DNA from 2 places in the Limibacillus sp. MBR-115 genome. Region 2 is predicted to be linked to the other one. Evidence: predicted binding sites of a transcription regulator. Region 2 holds the regulator's gene; the other holds the start of a gene.

Region 1 (3,420 bases), on a different contig from region 2:
TTACGCTGGCGGCTGCTGTTTATGGTTCCCGCGCGTAGGAGAATATCGAAGATTCCCGGAAGCCGGCCGCGACGCACGCGTGGCCACAGACGCCAGAATGGCGCTTCCAGTTCCTCCGCTAGAAAATCGCATCTAAGGGCGGCATCCTGCGCGACATCGACTGCAATGATGTGGCCTTGCGGCGGATCGAGTAGGAACCCGACTGGTAAATTATCGACGACACCGCCGTCGGCCAGCAAGTGCTGTTCCGTGGGGACCGGCGGTAGCAGGCCGGGAATAGCCACGCTGGCACGCAAGTTCCGCCATAACGACCCTTTGGTTTGCATGATCGGTTCACCGCTGCGTAGGTCGGTTGCCACGCTATAGCAAGGGCGCCAAAGGTCTTGCATCTCCAAGTCCGCAAAATGCGATTTCAGATAGTGCGAAACCCGCCGGCCTCGCAGAAGGGCGACGATGGGAAAGGTCAAATCGCTGGTCGGGCGCCCTTCGACGAAGACCTTGGCAAGGCGCGACTCAAGATCGTTGCTGTCCCACTCCAGGGCAATACCCGCGGCCACGATTGCACCCATGCTGGAACCACCCAGAAGATCGAGCGAGCGACCTGCTTCTTGCAACGCGCGCTGCACGCCGACATGGGCAAACCCGCGTGCGCCGCCTCCGGAGAGGACGAGGCACTGGCCTTGATTCTTCATTAACCGAACCAGACGGCTATAGTCCTGGTCATTGTTCTCTCTAAGGCGATGAACCCATCGTGCAGCGGCCAGGGCGACAGGCCAATTACGGGATGGTGTCGGAAGCTCTAAATCGGCTGCCTCGCAAATAGCCATGTCCACGGGTCTGCGATCGCCGATTAAGCGGTTGTCAGGCGGGCGGGCGCTTCGACCCTTGTCCGTGCCGCTGGCAAGCAGCAACAGGCGGTCGGCTTGGCGTTTGCAGAGTCTGCGCCAGGTATCGTCGGCCTTGGTTGCCAGATAAAGGCAAAGATCGAAGTTTTCTTCCATTTCGGCGAACTGATTGCTGTCGCGAGACCCATCAGCCTCGGTAAAGATGTGGCACTTCAAACCGATAGTCTGAGCGCTCCTTTGCAGACGCATGGCGATGTCGGGCCAGGAACTTGCGTCATCCAGGGGTAGCAGCGCCAGGTTGCGAACCATACGCTGCACCGGCTTGCCCCGGGTCAGGCGGAGTAGGCGCTGGGCAAGCGTTTGTAAGAGCCCGTCAAAGGCGGCCGGATCGCTTGCAATCAGCGGTTTCAGTACATCGCCGGGAATACGAAGCAACTCACTGTCCCGTAGCGCGAGGACACTTGCTGAACGACGGGTCGAGGCAATTACTCCCAACTCGCCCACGCTATCGCCGGCGCTGATTTCCGTTACCAAGCGTTCCTCGGAGGTTCCAAACCCGGTGATCACGGCAAGGCGACCGGAAAGCAACACGAAAACGGCCTCAGCTTGCTCGCCTTGTTCTATCAGCAACCGACCGCCGGGAACCGAAAGCCATTGAGATCGCTCTGCAATGCCCTGAAGCGTGGCTTCATCGCAGTTAGCAAAGATACCAAGGAGACGCAGTTTTTTTGCCAGACGGTCTCGCACGGATGACATCGACTCACTCCAGATCTGCAGCACGAATCGACTCTAGCAGGGACTGTATAAAAGGCCGCAGTCGACATGGCGAAATGTTATCGACTAACGCCAAATTGAACGTTTGTTCTCATAATGGTCCTATATTTAGATTGAAAAATGAGAACAAAACGAGCACAATACTTCGCATTGCGCCTTTGGAGGCGCTTGTGGGATAAGGGAGGCCGTTCGTCATGCAGAATAATTTGCGCGTCGTTGAAGGAGGAACCGTGGATAAAAACAAAGCCCTGGATGCCGCGCTGAGCCAGATTGAGCGCGCCTTCGGTAAGGGATCGATTATGCGTCTCGGTCAACAGGAGGCCGTTGAGATAGAGGCGATCTCGACCGGTTCGCTGGGTCTGGATATAGCATTGGGCATCGGCGGTCTGCCTCGGGGCAGGGTCGTTGAAATCTTTGGGCCGGAAAGCTCCGGTAAAACAACCCTCGCATTGCAGGCGATCGCAGAGGCCCAGAAGAAGGGGGGCACTTGCGCATTTGTCGATGCGGAGCATGCGCTGGACCCGGCCTATGCGGCAAAACTCGGAGTCAATATCGAAGAACTGCTGATCTCGCAGCCCGATGCCGGCGAACAGGCATTGGAGATTACCGATACGCTTGTGCGCTCGGGCGCTGTTGACGTGTTGGTGGTCGATTCGGTTGCGGCCCTCGTGCCCCGGGTGGAACTGGAAGGCGATATGGGTGATCAGCAACCCGGCCTTCAGGCACGGCTCATGAGCCAGGCGCTGCGTAAATTGACAGCGTCTATAGCGCGGTCCAACACGCTGGTGATCTTCATCAACCAACTGCGTATGAAGATCGGTGTCATGTTTGGTAGCCCCGAGACGACGTCCGGCGGCAATGCCTTGAAATTCTACGCCTCGGTTCGCCTTGATATCCGCCGTATTGGTGCCGTGAAGGACAAGGGTGATATTGTCGGCAACCAAACCCGGGTTAAGGTGGTGAAGAACAAAGTGGCGCCGCCCTTCCGGGTGGTGGAATTCGACATCATGTACGGTCAGGGCATCTCAAAGACGGGTGAGTTGATTGATTTGGGCGTACAGGCCAACATCATCGAGAAGTCGGGCTCTTGGTTCTCTTACGACGGCCAACGCATCGGTCAGGGCCGGGAGAACGCCAAACAGTTCATGCAAGACAATCCCGAAATAGCGAGAACGATCGAACAGCGCATCCGGGAGAATGCCGGGATCGTTGCGATTGCCATGCTGGAAGGCCCCGGCGGTGGTGAGGGAGATGCGGACGACAGTAGTTCGGATGTTGCTGGCTGACGGACTGCCGCCCGGGATCGACAAACGGTAAAAGATGGGTCGCCCGGTTGGGCGGCCCTTTTTACTTTTTACTGATTGCGTTTGTTGCGTCGGTAAAGCCGAGGAGCGAAAGCGGTATCGCCAGCTCCTTTCCGTTGCCGTGCGTGATCGTTACCTGGCCCTTGGTGCCGGAACGCCATGCTTTGAACTGTTCAGGCGTGAAGATGAACTGTCCCAGGCAACCTTTGGCTCCGCAACGTTGATAGGGAAGTTTGCCAAGGGGCTTTTCGTCGATTGAGACCGCGATCCCGGCCGGCAGTAGGACGCCAAGCGGAACAATGATCGCGCCGACGGCATTCTCCTGGCTGGGCGGGAAGGCGATGACGACTTCGAGAACCGGCTGTTGCTGATCTTCACGCAACACAACTTGGTAAGCTTCACAGATTACCGGTTGATCCTGCCCTTCGGCGTTCTGTGCAGGGCTGCAGCGAATGCGCCAGTCCTTAAAAATGGCTCCGTCGGCGTCCGCGCCTTGG
Region 2 (3,420 bases):
GGTCTTGCCGCCGCCATGAATAGGCCATGGCTGCCGCTTCGCAGACGCCCACGGATCGCGCTTCTGGCAACGGGCGATGAAGTCGTGATGCCAGGTGATCCTATTCGAGGAAATCAGATTGTCAGCTCCAACGTCCTGGCGCTCGCAGCCTTGATTGAGCAGGCTGGCGGCGTCGCAGTCAATTTGGGTATCGCGGCGGACCGGGAAGACGCTCTGGATAATTTACGTGACCGCGCGCGCGGCTGTGATCTTTTGATTACGACAGGCGGGGCTTCCGTCGGCAAACATGATCTCGTTCAGTCGGCCCTGCAGCGGTCCGATCTATCGCTTGATTTCTGGAAGATAGCGATGCGTCCCGGCAAGCCGCTGATGTTTGGCAGATGGCCTGAATTACCCGTACTGGGCTTGCCCGGCAACCCGGTTTCCAGCCTCGTATGCGGATATCTTTTCTTGCTGCCGATTATGGCCAAGCTCTTGGGCGCTCCCGATATCGCCCTGAGCGAGGAAACGGGATTGCTCGAGCACGGTTTGAAAGAGAATGACCGACGCCAGGATTACCTGCGCGCTCTTTTTGTCGAACCTGACGGAAATGGCCCCAAGCTCAAAGTTTTTGAACGGCAGGACAGTTCGATGCTGGCTACGCTACAACACGCGGATGCCTTGATCATACGCCGCCCGCAAGCCAGAGCGGCCAAGGCCGGTGAGACCTGCTCCTTCCTTCGCCTGCCCCGGCCATAATGCGCGCGCATCCTTTGGCTCACGACTGGCAACAGTCATAAAAATGCTTGACCGGCGCAATGGAACTAAACTAGAACATTTATAACGTTTCTATTTTGTTCTTGTCTTGCCTGAACGGGGAATGCGCGATGTTGACGCGGAAACAACGGGAACTACTACTCTACATTCACGGTCATCTATCCGAGAATGGTGTTTCCCCCTCCTTCGATGAAATGAAGGACGCGCTGGGTCTCAAATCCAAGTCTGGCATTCACCGTTTGATCAGCGGATTGGAGGAACGTGGCTTTATTCGGCGGTTAGCCCATAGGGCCCGCGCAATTGAAGTACTGCGTTTGCCAGAAGACCATGATCAGTCACATGACCTTGGCCATGATACAAATGTCATCCATGGTGTGTTCGGACGCGTACAACGCCTGCCCTCACTGGCGGGCGACGGCAGCAATCGCCAACTACCATTGTACGGCCGGATCGCGGCAGGTACACCGATCGAAGCGTTGCGCGATACCAGCAACTTCGTCGATGTCCCAGCAACCATGTTGGGCAATCGCGCGGAATACTATGCGCTGGAGGTTGAAGGCGATTCGATGATCGAGGCAGGTATCTTCGACGGCGATACGGTGATCATCGAAAGGTGTGAAACGGCAGAGAACGGCGCGATCGTCGTAGCCTTGGTCGATGATGGCGAGGTCACCTTGAAACGGATCAGAAGGCGCGGCCAGTCAATCGCATTGGAACCAGCCAACAAGAGTTATGAAACCCGAATCTTCCCGCCCGACCGCGTTCAAGTTCAAGGCAAACTCGTGGGGCTGTTAAGGCGCTATTGAGTGGTGTACTGCAGCTAGCATCACGATCCAGCACACTCACTCTAATCCGGACCACCGCTCCAAGGACGCAGTCCGCGCAGGCTTTCGACGGTTCGATATGTGACTGATGCGCGCTGGGCATCCAACCAAAAGGCGTGCGTCCCGTTCCTCCAGAAATCAAAGCGGTCGAAAAGCCGGTCGCGGGGGATATCGTCGCAGTGTGCGCTACGAACCGGTTCCAGGCTTATGACCAGAGCCGCGCGCCGGCAGTCCTCCTCCAATCCACGCCCGTCAAAAGAAATTGCGACCGGCCATCCATCCTTGCGATAGAGACACCCCAATCCATCGCAGCTCAGCCAATCGTTACGATCACCCTTTTCATCCCAGGCGAAAACGGATTGGCTGCCAAGCGCCTCCATCCAGATTTGCCGCTCGAAAGTTTGGCGTCTGAGAGTGGAGAAGCCGTAGTGACCATTCGGGTCGCGCAGGGCAACCAGATCGGCGGACTCGTCAATGATGATGTCAGGGAGAGTGCGAGACAGCGGCGCGACAAGACTCAAAAGGATGATTGGTAGTGCGATGTAGCGCCACGGCCTGCGCCAGATACACAACCAAAGCCCAGCCACGGCGATCACGACCAAAGGCAGGGTCGGCAAACTGGGTATCTTCACGACGGCGCCTGGCAAGCTGGCAACATAGTGAGCGACTGTAAGCAATAGCTCCAAGAGGATAGCCATCAGCTTCAGTATCCAAGCGTCTGCAGTGAACGGCGCCAGTAATAGAGCACACAGCACCAGTGGCATTATGCCAAATGCCATCAACGGCACAGCGATTAGGTTGGCAAGAAGACCGTACACAGCGAAGCGACCAAAATGGTGTAATGCGAAGGGGGTTGTCGCCACTATCGCCACAACCGATGTAATGCTGAGGACCGCAAGATAACGGATGGGCACCCCGAGTGCTGACAACCCCGGCTGCCTGGCCGCCCTCACCTGACGACCCTCCGGCTTTTCGAATACAGCGATTAGCGCTACCACAGCGGCAAAAGAAAGCTGAAATGACGCCGAAACCAGACTCTCGGGTCGCAAAAAAAGTACCACTAACGCGGCAGCGCCAACCAGTCTCAATGAAATTGGTGATCGGTCAATAAGCACTGCAACAAGCGCCAGCAGAACCATGATGAATGCTCGTTCCGCAGGGATTGAAGACCCGACAAGTAGGAGATAAGAGAAAGCCACCGGTGCTGCGGCAACCGCAGCGATCTTTTTGATCGGTGCTCTAAGGGCAAAGAACGGCAAAAGCGCGAACAACGCGCGAAGACCCCCAAACACCAAACCCGCGATCAACCCTAGGTGCAGACCGGAAATTGCCAGAAGATGCGCAAGCCCCGCATCGCGCATGGCTTGCGTGCTTTCCGGCGAAATAGCCCCCCGATCACCGGTCATTAGAGCGGCGGCCAGCGCACCTGTGTCACCGGGGAGTACTCCCCGGACGCGCGCAGAAAGTGATTGTCGAGCCGTGGCCAACCAGGTCGCCAAATCGGTGTGGTTGTCGCCCCCATGAGCCCGCGCGACCAGCAACGGCTTACCAAAGGAAAAGCCGACAGCGCCAATGCCTTGGAAGTAGGCATTGCGAGCGAAGTCGAAGCCGCCGGGAAAGGCTGGACGTGCTGGTGGCAGCAACATGGTCAGCACCGTGACACGGTATCCGGGACGGATTTCCTGCCAACCGTCCCGAAGTGAAATCCTGATGCGTGTTGGCAATTCAGAGACTGGTAATTCCGGCCCTTTGAGGTCTTCCAGGACGATCCGGGCGCCCATTTCTCTCGCCTCTACCGAGATGACCCTGCCGGAAAGTTCGACCGGGCCGACCTTGCGTT

Evidence for each region. The regulator LexA, encoded in region 2, represses DNA repair genes until DNA is damaged. The targets are predictions, from matches to a motif close to ATGTTCTANTTTGGTTC.
Region 1: the regulator LexA is predicted to act here: its motif matches at 1,744-1,760, upstream of recA (recombinase RecA).

Annotation. Positions count from the first base shown of each region.
Region 1 covers NZ_JBEPTJ010000001.1:330,764-334,183, reverse strand. The annotation lists gene ABIE63_RS01570 (patatin-like phospholipase family protein) at 1-1,601, opposite strand, end outside; gene recA (recombinase RecA) at 1,814-2,905, shown strand; gene ABIE63_RS01560 (invasion associated locus B family protein) at 2,967-3,420, opposite strand, start outside.
Region 2 covers NZ_JBEPTJ010000009.1:37,053-40,472, forward strand. The annotation lists gene glp (gephyrin-like molybdotransferase Glp) at 1-738, shown strand, start outside; gene lexA (transcriptional repressor LexA) at 867-1,562, shown strand; gene ABIE63_RS15715 (ComEC/Rec2 family competence protein) at 1,604-3,420, opposite strand, start outside.